DNA from 4 places in the Bacillus sp. S10(2024) genome. Region 2 is predicted to be linked to each of the others. Evidence: a T-box and tRNA genes for the amino acid it is inferred to sense, from the RefSeq annotation. Region 2 holds a T-box; the other regions hold tRNA genes.
What was found. The T-box of region 2 lies ahead of tyrS (tyrosine--tRNA ligase). A T-box ahead of a tRNA ligase gene usually reads a tRNA of that ligase, here a tRNA-Tyr.
Positions count from the first base shown of each region.

Region 1: it encodes a tRNA-Tyr, which carries the amino acid that the T-box ahead of tyrS (tyrosine--tRNA ligase) is inferred to sense. The anticodon was not compared.
Region 3: it encodes a tRNA-Tyr, which carries the amino acid that the T-box ahead of tyrS (tyrosine--tRNA ligase) is inferred to sense. The anticodon was not compared.
Region 4: it encodes a tRNA-Tyr, which carries the amino acid that the T-box ahead of tyrS (tyrosine--tRNA ligase) is inferred to sense. The anticodon was not compared.

Region 1 is NZ_JBFLUR010000002.1:2,813,267-2,817,461, reverse strand. Features, by position in the region: rRNA gene AB1280_RS14480 (23S ribosomal RNA) at 1-1,376, shown strand, start outside; rRNA gene rrf (5S ribosomal RNA) at 1,479-1,594, shown strand; tRNA gene AB1280_RS14470 (tRNA-Val) at 1,599-1,674, shown strand; tRNA gene AB1280_RS14465 (tRNA-Tyr) at 1,691-1,774, shown strand; tRNA gene AB1280_RS14460 (tRNA-Gln) at 1,780-1,854, shown strand; tRNA gene AB1280_RS14455 (tRNA-Lys) at 1,864-1,939, shown strand; tRNA gene AB1280_RS14450 (tRNA-Leu) at 1,957-2,037, shown strand; tRNA gene AB1280_RS14445 (tRNA-Gly) at 2,074-2,148, shown strand; tRNA gene AB1280_RS14440 (tRNA-Leu) at 2,163-2,251, shown strand; tRNA gene AB1280_RS14435 (tRNA-Arg) at 2,255-2,328, shown strand; tRNA gene AB1280_RS14430 (tRNA-Pro) at 2,338-2,411, shown strand; tRNA gene AB1280_RS14425 (tRNA-Ala) at 2,427-2,502, shown strand; tRNA gene AB1280_RS14420 (tRNA-Ser) at 2,521-2,613, shown strand; tRNA gene AB1280_RS14415 (tRNA-Met) at 2,642-2,718, shown strand; tRNA gene AB1280_RS14410 (tRNA-Asp) at 2,721-2,796, shown strand; tRNA gene AB1280_RS14405 (tRNA-Phe) at 2,807-2,879, shown strand; tRNA gene AB1280_RS14400 (tRNA-Thr) at 2,904-2,979, shown strand; tRNA gene AB1280_RS14395 (tRNA-Trp) at 2,983-3,053, shown strand; tRNA gene AB1280_RS14390 (tRNA-Ile) at 3,064-3,140, shown strand; tRNA gene AB1280_RS14385 (tRNA-Asn) at 3,144-3,218, shown strand; tRNA gene AB1280_RS14380 (tRNA-Glu) at 3,220-3,291, shown strand; gene AB1280_RS14375 (CBS domain-containing protein) at 4,057-4,195, shown strand, end outside.
Region 2 is NZ_JBFLUR010000002.1:4,448,038-4,452,232, forward strand. Features, by position in the region: gene AB1280_RS22605 (LysE family translocator) at 1-130, shown strand, start outside; gene AB1280_RS22610 (hypothetical protein) at 429-884, shown strand; gene AB1280_RS22615 (RNA polymerase sigma factor) at 865-1,410, shown strand; gene AB1280_RS22620 (hypothetical protein) at 1,391-1,636, shown strand; T-box leader at 1,735-1,962, shown strand; gene tyrS (tyrosine--tRNA ligase) at 2,027-3,283, shown strand; gene AB1280_RS22630 (mechanosensitive ion channel family protein) at 3,345-3,911, shown strand; gene AB1280_RS22635 (transporter) at 4,184-4,195, shown strand, end outside.
Region 3 is NZ_JBFLUR010000002.1:3,007,892-3,012,086, forward strand. Features, by position in the region: gene AB1280_RS15290 (tetratricopeptide repeat protein) at 1-631, shown strand, start outside; gene AB1280_RS15295 (Phr family secreted Rap phosphatase inhibitor) at 631-837, shown strand; tRNA gene AB1280_RS15300 (tRNA-Leu) at 1,262-1,343, opposite strand; tRNA gene AB1280_RS15305 (tRNA-Cys) at 1,350-1,423, opposite strand; tRNA gene AB1280_RS15310 (tRNA-Gly) at 1,434-1,508, opposite strand; tRNA gene AB1280_RS15315 (tRNA-Gln) at 1,514-1,588, opposite strand; tRNA gene AB1280_RS15320 (tRNA-His) at 1,703-1,778, opposite strand; tRNA gene AB1280_RS15325 (tRNA-Trp) at 1,789-1,862, opposite strand; tRNA gene AB1280_RS15330 (tRNA-Tyr) at 1,877-1,960, opposite strand; tRNA gene AB1280_RS15335 (tRNA-Thr) at 1,971-2,046, opposite strand; tRNA gene AB1280_RS15340 (tRNA-Phe) at 2,063-2,138, opposite strand; tRNA gene AB1280_RS15345 (tRNA-Asp) at 2,149-2,224, opposite strand; tRNA gene AB1280_RS15350 (tRNA-Met) at 2,227-2,303, opposite strand; tRNA gene AB1280_RS15355 (tRNA-Val) at 2,327-2,402, opposite strand; tRNA gene AB1280_RS15360 (tRNA-Glu) at 2,407-2,481, opposite strand; tRNA gene AB1280_RS15365 (tRNA-Ser) at 2,492-2,583, opposite strand; tRNA gene AB1280_RS15370 (tRNA-Asn) at 2,587-2,661, opposite strand; rRNA gene rrf (5S ribosomal RNA) at 2,671-2,786, opposite strand; rRNA gene AB1280_RS15380 (23S ribosomal RNA) at 2,837-4,195, opposite strand, start outside.
Region 4 is NZ_JBFLUR010000002.1:3,392,897-3,397,091, forward strand. Features, by position in the region: gene AB1280_RS17195 (glycerate kinase) at 1-1,028, opposite strand, end outside; tRNA gene AB1280_RS17200 (tRNA-Ala) at 1,300-1,372, opposite strand; tRNA gene AB1280_RS17205 (tRNA-Gly) at 1,377-1,451, opposite strand; tRNA gene AB1280_RS17210 (tRNA-Lys) at 1,457-1,532, opposite strand; tRNA gene AB1280_RS17215 (tRNA-Gln) at 1,538-1,612, opposite strand; tRNA gene AB1280_RS17220 (tRNA-Tyr) at 1,678-1,761, opposite strand; tRNA gene AB1280_RS17225 (tRNA-Val) at 1,778-1,853, opposite strand; tRNA gene AB1280_RS17230 (tRNA-Glu) at 1,859-1,933, opposite strand; tRNA gene AB1280_RS17235 (tRNA-Thr) at 1,957-2,029, opposite strand; tRNA gene AB1280_RS17240 (tRNA-Asn) at 2,033-2,107, opposite strand; rRNA gene rrf (5S ribosomal RNA) at 2,117-2,232, opposite strand; rRNA gene AB1280_RS17250 (23S ribosomal RNA) at 2,283-4,195, opposite strand, start outside.

The DNA of each region.
Region 1 (4,195 bases), 1.6 Mb from region 2:
CCGCTTACCGCGAAGGCTGAGCTGTGATGGGGAAGCTCCTTATGGAGCGAAGTCTTTGATTCCCCGCTGCCAAGAAAAGCTTCTAGCGAGATAAAAGGTGCCTGTACCGCAAACCGACACAGGTAGGCGAGGAGAGAATCCTAAGGTGTGCGAGAGAACTCTGGTTAAGGAACTCGGCAAAATGACCCCGTAACTTCGGGAGAAGGGGTGCTTTCTTAACGGAAAGCCGCAGTGAATAGGCCCAAGCGACTGTTTAGCAAAAACACAGGTCTCTGCGAAGCCGTAAGGCGAAGTATAGGGGCTGACACCTGCCCGGTGCTGGAAGGTTAAGGAGAGGGGTTAGCGCAAGCGAAGCTCTGAACTGAAGCCCCAGTAAACGGCGGCCGTAACTATAACGGTCCTAAGGTAGCGAAATTCCTTGTCGGGTAAGTTCCGACCCGCACGAAAGGTGTAACGATTTGGGCACTGTCTCAACCAGAGACTCGGTGAAATTATAGTACCTGTGAAGATGCAGGTTACCCGCGACAGGACGGAAAGACCCCGTGGAGCTTTACTGTAGCCTGATATTGAATTTTGGTACAGCTTGTACAGGATAGGCGGGAGCCTTTGAAGCCGGAGCGCTAGCTTCGGTGGAGGCGCTGGTGGGATACCGCCCTGGCTGTATTGAAATTCTAACCTACGGGTCTTATCGACCCGGGAGACAGTGTCAGGTGGGCAGTTTGACTGGGGCGGTCGCCTCCTAAAAAGTAACGGAGGCGCCCAAAGGTTCCCTCAGAATGGTTGGAAATCATTCGTAGAGTGCAAAGGCATAAGGGAGCTTGACTGCGAGACCTACAAGTCGAGCAGGGACGAAAGTCGGGCTTAGTGATCCGGTGGTTCCGCATGGAAGGGCCATCGCTCAACGGATAAAAGCTACCCCGGGGATAACAGGCTTATCTCCCCCAAGAGTCCACATCGACGGGGAGGTTTGGCACCTCGATGTCGGCTCATCGCATCCTGGGGCTGTAGTCGGTCCCAAGGGTTGGGCTGTTCGCCCATTAAAGCGGTACGCGAGCTGGGTTCAGAACGTCGTGAGACAGTTCGGTCCCTATCCGTCGTGGGCGTAGGAAATTTGAGAGGAGCTGTCCTTAGTACGAGAGGACCGGGATGGACGCACCGCTGGTGTACCAGTTGTTCTGCCAAGGGCATAGCTGGGTAGCTATGTGCGGAAGGGATAAGTGCTGAAAGCATCTAAGCATGAAGCCCCCCTCAAGATGAGATTTCCCATAGCGTTAAGCTAGTAAGATCCCTGAAAGATGATCAGGTTGATAGGTTCGAGGTGGAAGCGTGGTGACACGTGGAGCTGACGAATACTAATAGATCGAGGACTTAACCATATAATATGAAGCAAGTGTTATCTAGTTTTGAGAGAACATAAAAAAACTTATTGACTTTTTAACTCAATCAAGTATAATAATGATTGTCTCAAATGAATATAGTCTGGTAATGATGGCAGAGAGGTCACACCCGTTCCCATACCGAACACGGAAGTTAAGCTCTCTAGCGCCGATGGTAGTTGGGGCTTTGCCCCTGTGAGAGTAGGACGTTGCCAGGCAAATGGAGGATTAGCTCAGCTGGGAGAGCACCTGCCTTACAAGCAGGGGGTCGGCGGTTCGATCCCGTCATCCTCCACCATATAAGTTTTCATGTCGGAGGGGTAGCGAAGTGGCTAAACGCGGCGGACTGTAAATCCGCTCCTTCGGGTTCGGCAGTTCGAATCTGCCCCCCTCCACCATTTGATGGGCTATAGCCAAGCGGTAAGGCAACGGACTTTGACTCCGTCATGCGCTGGTTCGAATCCAGCTAGCCCAGCCATTTAAGTAAGAGCCATTAGCTCAGTTGGTAGAGCATCTGACTTTTAATCAGAGGGTCGAAGGTTCGAGTCCTTCATGGCTCACCATTTTTAAAATGTAATATGCGGGTGTGGCGGAATTGGCAGACGCACCAGACTTAGGATCTGGCGCCTTTGGCGTGGGGGTTCGACTCCCTTCACCCGCACTTTCAATTAAATAAGCAATAAGTCATATATGTTTTGCGGAAGTAGTTCAGTGGTAGAATACAACCTTGCCAAGGTTGGGGTCGCGGGTTCGAATCCCGTCTTCCGCTCCAATTTTCAATATGACGCCGGGGTGGCGGAACAGGCAGACGCACAGGACTTAAAATCCTGCGGTGGGTGACCACCGTGCGGGTTCGACCCCCGCCCTCGGCACCATATGCGCCCGTAGCTCAATTGGATAGAGCGTTTGACTACGGATCAAAAGGTTAGGGGTTCGAGTCCTCTCGGGCGCGCTTTATTAACGGGAAGTGGCTCAGCTTGGTAGAGCACCTGGTTTGGGACCAGGGGGTCGCAGGTTCAAATCCTGTCTTCCCGATAGTTTTAAAACAATGGGGCCTTAGCTCAGCTGGGAGAGCGCCTGCCTTGCACGCAGGAGGTCAGCGGTTCGATCCCGCTAGGCTCCACCATTAAAGCTTTATATATATGGAGGTATACCCAAGTTCGGCTGAAGGGATCGGTCTTGAAAACCGACAGGCGGCGAGAGTCGCGCGGGGGTTCGAATCCCTCTACCTCCTCCATTTTTTATTTAAAAGAATATTATATCATCGCGGGGTGGAGCAGTCTGGTAGCTCGTCGGGCTCATAACCCGAAGGTCGCAGGTTCAAATCCTGTCCCCGCAACCAATGGTCCCGTGGTGTAGTGGTTAACATGCCTGCCTGTCACGCAGGAGATCGCCGGTTCGACCCCGGTCGGGACCGCCATTTACATAAAGGCTCGGTAGCTCAGTCGGTAGAGCAGAGGACTGAAAATCCTCGTGTCGGCGGTTCGATTCCGTCCCGAGCCATCATTTTTTTTTTTTTGTAAACTAGCCGGCTTAGCTCAATTGGTAGAGCAACTGACTTGTAATCAGTAGGTTGGGGGTTCAAGTCCTCTAGCCGGCACCACTTAGGGGCATAGTTTAAAGGTAGAACAGAGGTCTCCAAAACCTCCGGTGTGGGTTCGATTCCTACTGCCCCTGTAAGAAATATGGGCCTATAGCTCAGCTGGTTAGAGCGCACGCCTGATAAGCGTGAGGTCGATGGTTCGAGTCCATTTAGGCCCACCATATTCCGCAGTAGCTCAGTGGTAGAGCTATCGGCTGTTAACCGATCGGTCGTAGGTTCGAGTCCTACCTGCGGAGCCATGGCCCGTTGGTCAAGTGGTTAAGACACCGCCCTTTCACGGCGGTAACACGGGTTCGAATCCCGTACGGGTCATTATAAAAAGAGTCAGCATGGTGCTGACTCTTTTTATTTAAAGAAAAATAATATTATAAATTATACCTTCCATATATTATATTTGTTATAACAAATATAATTACTTCTTTGATTAATGATCTCCTTATACATATGTTTATTCGACTACTTTTGGGCAGTAAGAATGAGAAGAGCGAATAAAGAAACCCTACTGATGGTCGTTTCACGTTATTATAACAATAAGTATATTTTTACCATATTATAAAATATTTTATTTTTTATTATAAATAATGAAGGATTTTGTATGATTTTGTGTAATTAGGAAAGAATATAGTGCATTATATTTTAACTAATGGATTATTTTAGTTATACTCAAAATGGAACTATATTAATTCACTTTTAAGTTTGTACAGCGGAATGTTGCATAAATATTTTACGGTATAAAGTATTTCTTTTACTAACCCCGTCCTACTTATACTCTGTATCTTAACGAGTCGTTTTCTTTATGAAGAACGATAAAGTTTATACTTTCCCCCCACAATTCTAATGTTTTTAGAATTGGTCATTGTAGTAGTCAATATCCAATTTATTTTGCATTTTATGGCAAGTAGGTCAACTACCCACCACTTAAACATCTAATTGGGATTTTAGGTTAGATCGCTCTCTACATTTGATAAAGCGTAATTATAAATGAGAGATGGTATCTCATTTATCTTTTAAGAAACTGGCGAATCGAAATGAAGGGGGTTGGAAATGCTAAAGTGTGTAAAGGAGGGTAATATATTTATGACAACTGTTCGAGAATTGATGAGCACGAATATTGTACAATGTACGCCACTAGATAACGTTTATGAAGCAGCGGTGAAAATGAAAGAAGAAGATATAGGAATGATTCCTGTTGTAGAGAATAATCAGGTTATTGGTC
Region 2 (4,195 bases):
CTATATTTATTTAATTAATGCAATTCGTACATGGATGAAAAAGCCGTCTACAGAGCGGGCTATTCAAGGGATAAGCGGTTTTGTACTTTTGGCATTTGGGATTAAATTAGCGCTGGAAAAACGACCATAGTCATTTTTATAAGTAAAGTCTATTTCTTACTTATGGTTAGCCTTGTTAATCAATCCACTGCTACACGTTAGTGTGGGATAAAGTGAAACTAGGGAACTTAAAGGCTTGGTAATTTGCCAATAGGCGACGGTCTATGATGGAACATTAAATAAGCAAGTTCTGAATCAAGTATATTTCAGAACTTGCTTATTTTAAGTACGTTATTGTAAAAACGAAAAAAGAAATAAAATGATTTTTTGAACCATTTGCCTCCAGTATTTGTATAAGTTTATGAAAAATAAATTAGGAGGCACTTTATATGTCAAATAAATGGATGCTTTCATTGACTTTCATTGGCGTTATAGTCGTATTTGCTGCAGGGACCCTTATGCCTATTGCGATAGGGTTTAAAGTTTCGATGATTATGTTAGCGTGTACGATGATTATTATATTTTCAATCCTTATCCCTTTTGACAAGAAATATATCGTAAGAAAAGCTGGAAATAAAATCGACTTTACAAAAACAAAAGTTTATTTTCGGTGGAATGTATTTGATACAATATCCGTCTGTATTGCAGTATACGCTTGTATATGCGTACAAGTGTTAAATTTCTTAGTTTTAAGCGGATTAACAGTTGAAAATCCATATGTGCAATTTTTTACGAATCAATCTCAAATATGGACGATTGTTGCAAGTTTATATTTAATTAGCCGGATATCTCTAACCTTAAAAGGGATAAAGGAGATTAAAAAACATGGCGCAAATTGGGATTGAGGAGGAATTGATGCTCGCCTATCAAAAGGGAGATGAACGAGCAGGGGAACGGTTGTATGTTTTAATCAAACCAGCGTTATATACGTTTTTATATCGCTTTAACCGTGATGAACAGCTGAGCATAGACCTTGTTCAAGATACGTTTTTGAGGTTAGAACGTAAGAAACATATGTATGAGATTGAAAAAGGAAAGATTAAAACATATCTGTTTCAAATTGGGTATCGGCTTATGATTAATAAACTGAATCGAAGAAAGAAGTGGCGTTCACTTATACCATTTCTTCTACCGATTCAAGAGAAGGAATTTTCGCAAGAAGACCGTCTTACAGTGAGAGAAGCAATTTTGAAGGTTCCAGAAGATCAACGAGCGGTCATTATTCTTTTTTATTATCATGATATGCCACAAAAGGAAATCGCAGAGGTACTAGATATTCCTATAGGAACGGTGAAATCGAGGCTTTATCATGGCATGAAGAAATTGAAGCAATTGCTGGAGGTGGATGAAATTGACCGAAAATCCCTTTGATAAGGAATATAGATTGAAACAGCATTTAGATAGTGATTATGTGGAAGTTCCTGATTTTCCGCAAAAAGCGAATAGGGGAGATCGATTTTTACGTTTTCTTGCGTCTCCGGCTAAAGATCCTGTTGAAGCGACAATTGGTAATGATTTATCAGTTGCATTTCATATCTCTCTGTTAGCTTGTGTTCCACTTCTTTCTTTACTGACGATATTCTTTGCCAGCCAGTAAAGTTTTAAAAAAGTGATATAATGAAATTATAACCGAAAAATTTAGGGCTGCATTTGACAGGCATATACAAATGATGTTATAAAAAGAAGTATATAAATAATCGAGCGTGGAAAGGGAACAGTAGTGATCATTTCCCTGTTTTAGAGAGCTGATGGTCGGTGAAAATCAGCACATAAATGATCGCGAATTACGACCCTGGAGCATCTTTCTTCGATTGGATTTCATCCGAAAGGGGAAAGACGGTGATGAGCCGTTATGTGAATGAGGTGGCAGGTTTTTTTGCCTGCAACTAGGGTGGTAACGCGATAATTAAAATCGTCCCTTATTTGAGGGGCGATTTTTTTATGTTTTGAAATTCCGCGCACAAGCTATTTTAAAGGAGTGAATAGGATGAACATTTTACAAGATCTTGAGTTTCGTGGCCTAATTAACCAACAAACGGATGCAGAAGGTTTACAAGAACTATTAGAGAAAGAAAGTGTGAAATTATACTGCGGTTTTGACCCAACAGCTGATAGTTTACATATTGGTCATATGCTACCAATTTTAATATTACGTCGTTTCCAACAAGCAGGACATCAGCCAATTGCACTTGTTGGCGGAGCTACAGGTTTAATTGGTGACCCAAGTGGTAAGAAAGCAGAGCGTACATTAAATGAAAAAGAAACAGTTGCCTTTTTCAGTGAGCGTATTAAAGAGCAGCTTTCTAACTTCTTAGACTTCAATAAAGAGGGAAATCCAGCAACAATCGCAAACAACTACGATTGGATTGGTTCTTTAGATTTAATTACATTCTTACGCGATATCGGTAAAAACTTTGGTTTAAACTACATGTTAGCGAAAGATACAGTTGCGTCCCGTTTAGAAACAGGTATCTCATTCACTGAGTTTAGCTACATGATTTTACAATCATACGATTTCTTAAACTTATACCAAACACACGGTTGTAGATTACAAATCGGTGGTAGTGACCAATGGGGAAACATTACAGCTGGTTTAGAATTAATCCGTAAATCAGAAGAAGATGCGAAAGCATTCGGCTTAACTGTACCGCTTGTAACGAAATCTGACGGTACGAAGTTTGGAAAAACAGAAGGCGGCGCGGTTTGGTTAGACCCAGAAAAAACAACGCCTTACGAGTTCTACCAATTCTGGATTAACACAGATGATCGCGATGTTGTGAAATACTTAAAATACTTCACATTCTTATCTCATGAAGAGATTCTTGAGTTAGAAAAACAGGTTGCAGAAGCACCTGAAAAGCGTGAAGCACAAAAAGCATTAGCTTCTGAAATGACAAAACTTGTTCACGGCGCTGAAGCATTAGAGCAAGCAATTAAAATTTCAGCAGCATTATTTAGTGGTTCTGTTGCAGAATTAACAGCAGCGGAAATCGAGCAAGGATTTAAAGATGTACCATCTGTAGAGCGTAGTGTAGAAGATGCATTATTAGTAGATGTACTTGTAGAAAGTAAAATTTCACCGTCAAAACGTCAAGCACGCGAAGATATTACAAATGGTGCGGTTTATGTAAATGGTGAACGTACACAAGAGTTAGATTACATGGTAACAGAAAAAGACCGCATTGAAGGTAAATTTACAATCATTCGCCGCGGTAAGAAAAAATATTTCTTAATCCGTTACTAACATGCAAAAAAGCGTAAGAGTTCTTACGCTTTTTGCATTTTGAAAGAGAGGAGTAAATATTTTGGATATTCAAAGTATATTAGAAGATTATGTTTTAAATCCCGAAAAATTAATGAAATTTGGGGGAATTATTCTTAAAATTATCCTTATTTTTATTGTGGCAAAAGTGATTATTCGTGTCACTAATGTAGGAATTGAACAAATTTTTAAGATGAGCAGTAAAGCCCCTGTACGTACAAATGAAAGACGTGAGGCGACATTAACGAAGCTTTGTCAAAATATTGTCCATTATGTTGTGTACTTCATGGTTGTTATGACGGTTCTAGAAACAGTAGGAATCGATATTAAAGCGCTTCTTGCTGGGGTGAGTGTTGCCGGTTTAGCAATTGGTTTTGGTGCACAAAACTTAGTAAAAGATATTGTAACAGGATTCTTCATTATTTTTGAAGATCAATTTTCAGTTGGCGATAAAGTGAAAATTAATGATATCGACGGCGTCATCGAAGAAGTAGGACTTCGTACGACGCAGTTAGTTGCAGAAACTGGGGAGATTTACTTCATTTCAAATAGCTTAATTACAAAAGTTGCGAACTACTCTTTAGGTGAAAAGCGCAAAGAAATAGCGTAAGAATATATATATTAAAAAACCGACTTAAAAGCGCTCTACTTTTTAGGGGAGCAAGAGCATCTGGTCGTACATAGAAACGCTCATGGTGTATTTTCCGTAGCAGCGATTTATATGTTGAAAAATTAAAATGGATATATAGAAATAAATGAAGGGCTTCGGTGTAATCATACCGAAGTCTTTTGTTTTAAAATTTTCCGTATGTTCACTTCAAGTTCATAATAGGCGTGTATGCTGTAAGTATCAAAAGTGATAGAAAAGAGGGAGTTATCTAAATGTCACTAGAA
Region 3 (4,195 bases), 1.4 Mb from region 2:
CAAAGCTAAAGAGGCATTTTCGAAACATGCTGGATATGAAATTAAAATCGCCTCATGCGAAAATACTTTAGGAACTGCATGTATATTTTTAAAACAGTTTGAGCAAGCTGAAGAACATTTAAATCGTGCAATCGATATTTTACAGAAACATAATGAAGAAAAATTAATTTTAGTAGTTAGGCATAATTTAGGTTTATTATATGCTACTCAAAATTTATCTACTTTAGCTATTCGTCATTTATCTGAAGTAACAGGGAAAATTCCTAATCATTTCAAAGCCAATTTTCTACAAGCTAGGGAACATTATAAACTAGGTGAAACAAATATTGCACAAGAATTAATTGAAAGAGGTTTAAAAATCTGTTCTGAAACAGGAAACGAAGAATATATCTATCATTTCAACATTTTGAAAGCATTAAATGAGGGACTTTCAATTAATTTAGTAGAGGAAGCGGTAAAAAAAGGTATTTGTTATTTTGAGAAACAAGGATTATGGGACTATGTTGAGGAATATGGGGAGTTGTTAGCTGTTGAGTTTCGTAAGTTGAATAATCATGAAAAAGTTAGCGATTATTTTAATACATGTTACGAAGCTAAGCACAAACTATTAAGTAAAGGAGCGTTAAAATAATGAAAAAATTAGGTGCTATTACTGTTGGTTTATCTGTTGTTGGAGTTCTTTCTTTTGGTTTAAATAATTCTTTTGAAACACAGCAAGCTACCCACGCAGACCATTTCATATCAAAACCTGATAATGGTTACGTTCAATATGCTAATAAAGGCGACACACCTGCTCCTGTTTACGACCACGGCCGACCACCACTTCAACAAGCATAACAATTTAATAATTAGAAAGAAAGCCATACTAGCCGGTATGGCTTTTTTGTTTACACTAATTGTGAGTTCTTTACAATAGTATCGCATTGTGTAGGATCCAGATTACGTCTATCACATCTTTAAGAAAAAGGTTCACTGCGTCATTAAACATTTCTAAATGTTTCAGTTTCCCGACGCACGATAGCTAATTCTCCGTCGTCTAAAACATCGCTACGTCTTTCCCCTTTCAACGAATAAGACTTAGTTCATACGATTAGGTAGAATCACATGAACGCGTAATATGTAACATATTAGATGATAATTTCCAAAGAAGAATACATAAAAAAGCGTCCCCACAAAGTAGGAACGCTTGATATTACTGTATATTAACGTTTAATTGATAATAAAAAGACAAATAAAAAAGACGATTCACTCGTCTAAACAGTACCGATGGTCGGGGTCGAACCGACACTCCAGAAGGAACACGATTTTGAGTCGTGCGCGTCTGCCAATTCCGCCACATCGGCATAATATGGAGGCGGCAACCGGATTTGAACCGGTGGTAAAGGTTTTGCAGACCTCTGCCTTACCACTTGGCTATGCCGCCATATTAAATTTGGAGCGGAAGACGGGATTCGAACCCGCGACCCCAACCTTGGCAAGGTTGTATTCTACCACTGAACTACTTCCGCAAAAATGGCTGGGCTAGCTGGATTCGAACCAGCGCATGACGGAGTCAAAGTCCGTTGCCTTACCGCTTGGCTATAGCCCACCGAATAATTAATACATTATATGATGTATTTGTTATTTTATTACTTAAAATATCCAATCAGGACATTTAATATATTATCATAATCCACTTATTTTGTAAAGTGATATTTAAAAATGGGGCGACTGATGGGAATCGAACCCACGAGTGTCGGAGCCACAATCCGATGCGTTAACCACTTCGCCACAGCCGCCATGCTGTTTTGGCAGGGGCAGTAGGAATCGAACCCACGCCGGAGGTTTTGGAGACCTCTGTTCTACCGTTAAACTATGCCCCTATATAAAATGTAAATGGTGGAGGGGGGCAGATTCGAACTGCCGAACCCGAAGGAGCGGATTTACAGTCCGCCGCGTTTAGCCACTTCGCTACCCCTCCGAAACTTACATGGTGCCGGCTAGAGGACTTGAACCCCCAACCTACTGATTACAAGTCAGTTGCTCTACCAATTGAGCTAAGCCGGCGTATTTATTTGAAAAATGGTGGCTCGGGACGGAATCGAACCGCCGACACGAGGATTTTCAGTCCTCTGCTCTACCGACTGAGCTACCGAGCCTTAATATAAATGGCGGTCCCGACCGGGGTCGAACCGGCGATCTCCTGCGTGACAGGCAGGCATGTTAACCACTACACCACGGGACCATTGGTTGCGGGGACAGGATTTGAACCTGCGACCTTCGGGTTATGAGCCCGACGAGCTACCAGACTGCTCCACCCCGCGATGATACTATTCATTGTTTTAAATGGTGGAGGATGACGGGATCGAACCGCCGACCCCCTGCTTGTAAGGCAGGTGCTCTCCCAGCTGAGCTAATCCTCCAAAGTGGTGACCCGTACGGGATTCGAACCCGTGTTACCGCCGTGAAAGGGCGGTGTCTTAACCACTTGACCAACGGGCCAAAGTTTTTATGGCGGAGAGCAAGGGATTCGAACCCTTGATACGCTTGTGACGTATACACGATTTCCAATCGTGCTCCTTCGGCCATCTCGGACAGCTCTCCAATTGGCTCCGCAGGTAGGACTCGAACCTACGACCGATCGGTTAACAGCCGATAGCTCTACCACTGAGCTACTGCGGAATAATACAAGCCTGGCAACGTCCTACTCTCACAGGGACAAAGTCCCAACTACCATCGGCGCTAGAGAGCTTAACTTCCGTGTTCGGTATGGGAACGGGTGTGACCTCTCTGCCATCATTACCAGACTTATGAAGGTATATTCCTTCAAAACTAGATAACATTTGCTTCATATTATATGGTTAAGCCCTCGATCTATTAGTATTCGTCAGCTCCACGTGTCACCACGCTTCCACCTCGAACCTATCAACCTGATCATCTTTCAGGGATCTTACTAGCTTAACGCTATGGGAAATCTCATCTTGAGGGGGGCTTCATGCTTAGATGCTTTCAGCACTTATCCCTTCCGCACATAGCTACCCAGCTATGCCCTTGGCAGAACAACTGGTACACCAGCGGTGCGTCCATCCCGGTCCTCTCGTACTAAGGACAGCTCCTCTCAAATTTCCTACGCCCACGACGGATAGGGACCGAACTGTCTCACGACGTTCTGAACCCAGCTCGCGTACCGCTTTAATGGGCGAACAGCCCAACCCTTGGGACCGACTACAGCCCCAGGATGCGATGAGCCGACATCGAGGTGCCAAACCTCCCCGTCGATGTGGACTCTTGGGGGAGATAAGCCTGTTATCCCCGGGGTAGCTTTTATCCGTTGAGCGATGGCCCTTCCATGCGGAACCACCGGATCACTAAGCCCGACTTTCGTCCCTGCTCGACTTGTAGGTCTCGCAGTCAAGCTCCCTTATGCCTTTGCACTCTACGAATGATTTCCAACCATTCTGAGGGAACCTTTGGGCGCCTCCGTTACTTTTTAGGAGGCGACCGCCCCAGTCAAACTGCCCACCTGACACTGTCTCCCGGGTCGATAAGACCCGTAGGTTAGAATTTCAATACAGCCAGGGCGGTATCCCACCAGCGCCTCCACCGAAGCTAGCGCTCCGGCTTCAAAGGCTCCCGCCTATCCTGTACAAGCTGTACCAAAATTCAATATCAGGCTACAGTAAAGCTCCACGGGGTCTTTCCGTCCTGTCGCGGGTAACCTGCATCTTCACAGGTACTATAATTTCACCGAGTCTCTGGTTGAGACAGTGCCCAAATCGTTACACCTTTCGTGCGGGTCGGAACTTACCCGACAAGGAATTTCGCTACCTTAGGACCGTTATAGTTACGGCCGCCGTTTACTGGGGCTTCAGTTCAGAGCTTCGCTTGCGCTAACCCCTCTCCTTAACCTTCCAGCACCGGGCAGGTGTCAGCCCCTATACTTCGCCTTACGGCTTCGCAGAGACCTGTGTTTTTGCTAAACAGTCGCTTGGGCCTATTCACTGCGGCTTTCCGTTAAGAAAGCACCCCTTCTCCCGAAGTTACGGGGTCATTTTGCCGAGTTCCTTAACCAGAGTTCTCTCGCACACCTTAGGATTCTCTCCTCGCCTACCTGTGTCGGTTTGCGGTACAGGCACCTTTTATCTCGCTAGAAGCTTTTCTTGGCAGCGGGGAATCAAAGACTTCGCTCCATAAGGAGCTTCCCCATCACAGCTCA
Region 4 (4,195 bases), 1.1 Mb from region 2:
CTAAATACAGCATCAATGCCCTCTTCATAAATCGGAGTATGATTTGGGTGAACAGCTCCGGCAATTGCAATAACAGGAAGATTATGTTCTTTAGCTCGTTTTGCTACTCCTATAGGCGCTTTTCCATAGACTGTCTGTTCATCAATTCTTCCTTCTCCTGTAATCACTAAATCTGCATTTTGCAAATGAACATTAAAATTCGTGTAATCAAGTACAATATCAATACCTTTTCTAAGTGTACCATGGAAAAAGGCAACAATAGCTGCTCCAAGTCCGCCTGCAGCACCTGCTCCTGGGACAAATTCGATATCAACATGAAGAGTTTGTTTAATTAACCTAGCATAATACTTTAAATTGCAATCTAACCGCTCTATCATCTCGTCTGTGGCTCCTTTTTGTCTTCCAAATATAAAAGATGCCCCTGTCACCCCTGTTAAAGGATTCGTGACGTCACAAGCTGCTTCAATTTCAACCTGCGCTAAACGAGGGTCTAACTGTGATATATCAAAATAAGTAATACAATCTAAGTTTCCTCCATTTGGCTCTATAACGCAATTACTGCTATCAAAAAAACGTACACCTAACGCGGATAACATTCCTGCTCCTCCATCGTTTGTAGCACTTCCTCCAAGTCCTAAAATGATACGATGGACGCCTTGTTCTAATGCGTGTAAAATGAGTTCTCCCGTCCCTCTTGTTGTCGTTAAAAACGGATTCCTCTTCTCAAGTGGAACATGATGTAAACCAGACGCAGCTGCCATTTCAATAAAAGCCGTCTGTTGATCTGCAGAAAGGCCGTAAAACCCTTCTACTACGTTTCCTAATGGACCTGTCACAGGAAGATTCACGATTTTCCCTTGCGTTGCATCAACAAGTGCTTGTACTGTTCCTTCTCCACCATCTGCAATAGGAATTTTTATATACTCTGCTTTTGGGTATATAGAGCAAAATCCTTTTTCTACTGCTTCACATACTTCTAAAGCTGTTAAACTTTCTTTATATGAATCGGATGCAATAATAATCTTCACATGAAACAACTCCCTCCAACTTTAATATTAAAGTTGGAGTCATCAAAAATATATAAATTAAAACTAAAAAACTTTTCTTTTTTAGGGAGGCGAGAGCATCTGGCCATGCCTAGAAGCGGCCAGGACCCTTTTCTACCCCACACAAGGTTTAAAACAAAAGGAGAAAGCAAGTAGCTGTTATATTGTATTCTGCATCGAAGCATCAAAATTGAATTTATATAAACAAAAAAGCTTGAAGTCTATTATTCGACTTCAAGCTTTTTTAACTGTATGGAGCCTAGCGGGATCGAACCGCTGACCTCCTGCGTGCAAGGCAGGCGCTCTCCCAGCTGAGCTAAGGCCCCAGGTTGGAGCGGAAGACGGGATTCGAACCCGCGACCCCAACCTTGGCAAGGTTGTATTCTACCACTGAACTACTTCCGCAAAAATGGTGAGCCATGAAGGACTCGAACCTTCGACCCTCTGATTAAAAGTCAGATGCTCTACCAACTGAGCTAATGGCTCTTAAATGGCTGGGCTAGCTGGATTCGAACCAGCGCATGACGGAGTCAAAGTCCGTTGCCTTACCGCTTGGCTATAGCCCATTAATACTTACTAGTATAATCGTCTCACCAAAAAAATAAACCTTTATAAGGTTGTTTTTTTAAAATGGTGGAGGGGGGCAGATTCGAACTGCCGAACCCGAAGGAGCGGATTTACAGTCCGCCGCGTTTAGCCACTTCGCTACCCCTCCGACATGAAAACTTATATGGTGGAGGATGACGGGATCGAACCGCCGACCCCCTGCTTGTAAGGCAGGTGCTCTCCCAGCTGAGCTAATCCTCCAAAAGTGGTGACCCGTACGGGATTCGAACCCGTGTTACCGCCGTGAAAGGGCGGTGTCTTAACCACTTGACCAACGGGCCAAAAATTTTTGATACTTCTCGCAAGCTTCCAACCGGGCTTGAACCGGTGACCTCTTCCTTACCATGGAAGTGCTCTACCAGCTGAGCTATGGAAGCATATGGCTCCGCAGGTAGGACTCGAACCTACGACCGATCGGTTAACAGCCGATAGCTCTACCACTGAGCTACTGCGGAATAATACAAGCCTGGCAACGTCCTACTCTCACAGGGACAAAGTCCCAACTACCATCGGCGCTAGAGAGCTTAACTTCCGTGTTCGGTATGGGAACGGGTGTGACCTCTCTGCCATCATTACCAGACTTATGAAGGTATATTCCTTCAAAACTAGATAACATTTGCTTCATATTATATGGTTAAGTCCTCGATCTATTAGTATTCGTCAGCTCCACGTGTCACCACGCTTCCACCTCGAACCTATCAACCTGATCATCTTTCAGGGATCTTACTAGCTTAACGCTATGGGAAATCTCATCTTGAGGGGGGCTTCATGCTTAGATGCTTTCAGCACTTATCCCTTCCGCACATAGCTACCCAGCTATGCCCTTGGCAGAACAACTGGTACACCAGCGGTGCGTCCATCCCGGTCCTCTCGTACTAAGGACAGCTCCTCTCAAATTTCCTACGCCCACGACGGATAGGGACCGAACTGTCTCACGACGTTCTGAACCCAGCTCGCGTACCGCTTTAATGGGCGAACAGCCCAACCCTTGGGACCGACTACAGCCCCAGGATGCGATGAGCCGACATCGAGGTGCCAAACCTCCCCGTCGATGTGGACTCTTGGGGGAGATAAGCCTGTTATCCCCGGGGTAGCTTTTATCCGTTGAGCGATGGCCCTTCCATGCGGAACCACCGGATCACTAAGCCCGACTTTCGTCCCTGCTCGACTTGTAGGTCTCGCAGTCAAGCTCCCTTATGCCTTTGCACTCTACGAATGATTTCCAACCATTCTGAGGGAACCTTTGGGCGCCTCCGTTACTTTTTAGGAGGCGACCGCCCCAGTCAAACTGCCCACCTGACACTGTCTCCCGGGTCGATAAGACCCGTAGGTTAGAATTTCAATACAGCCAGGGCGGTATCCCACCAGCGCCTCCACCGAAGCTAGCGCTCCGGCTTCAAAGGCTCCCGCCTATCCTGTACAAGCTGTACCAAAATTCAATATCAGGCTACAGTAAAGCTCCACGGGGTCTTTCCGTCCTGTCGCGGGTAACCTGCATCTTCACAGGTACTATAATTTCACCGAGTCTCTGGTTGAGACAGTGCCCAAATCGTTACACCTTTCGTGCGGGTCGGAACTTACCCGACAAGGAATTTCGCTACCTTAGGACCGTTATAGTTACGGCCGCCGTTTACTGGGGCTTCAGTTCAGAGCTTCGCTTGCGCTAACCCCTCTCCTTAACCTTCCAGCACCGGGCAGGTGTCAGCCCCTATACTTCGCCTTACGGCTTCGCAGAGACCTGTGTTTTTGCTAAACAGTCGCTTGGGCCTATTCACTGCGGCTTTCCGTTAAGAAAGCACCCCTTCTCCCGAAGTTACGGGGTCATTTTGCCGAGTTCCTTAACCAGAGTTCTCTCGCACACCTTAGGATTCTCTCCTCGCCTACCTGTGTCGGTTTGCGGTACAGGCACCTTTTATCTCGCTAGAAGCTTTTCTTGGCAGCGGGGAATCAAAGACTTCGCTCCATAAGGAGCTTCCCCATCACAGCTCAGCCTTCACGGTAAGCGGATTTGCCTACTTACCAGCCTAACTGCTTGGACGTGCACAACCAATCGCACGCTTCTTCTATCCTTCTGCGTCCCTCCATTGCTCAAACGATAAAGAGGTGGTACAGGAATATCAACCTGTTGTCCATCGCCTACGCCTGTCGGCCTCGGCTTAGGTCCTGACTAACCCTGAGCGGACGAGCCTTCCTCAGGAAACCTTAGGCATTCGGTGGACGGGATTCTCACCCGTCTTTCGCTACTCATACCGGCATTCTCACTTCTAAGCGCTCCACCAGTCCTTACGATCTGACTTCACAGCACTTAGAACGCTCCCCTACCACTGATACCATAGGTATCAATCCGCAGCTTCGGTGGTGTATTTAGCCCCGGTACATTTTCGGCGCAGAGTCACTCGACTAGTGAGCTATTACGCACTCTTTAAATGGTGGCTGCTTCTAAGCCAACATCCTAGTTGTCTAAGCAACTCCACATCCTTTTCCACTTAATACACACTTTGGGACCTTAGCTGGCGGTCTGGGCTGTTTCCCTTTTGACTACG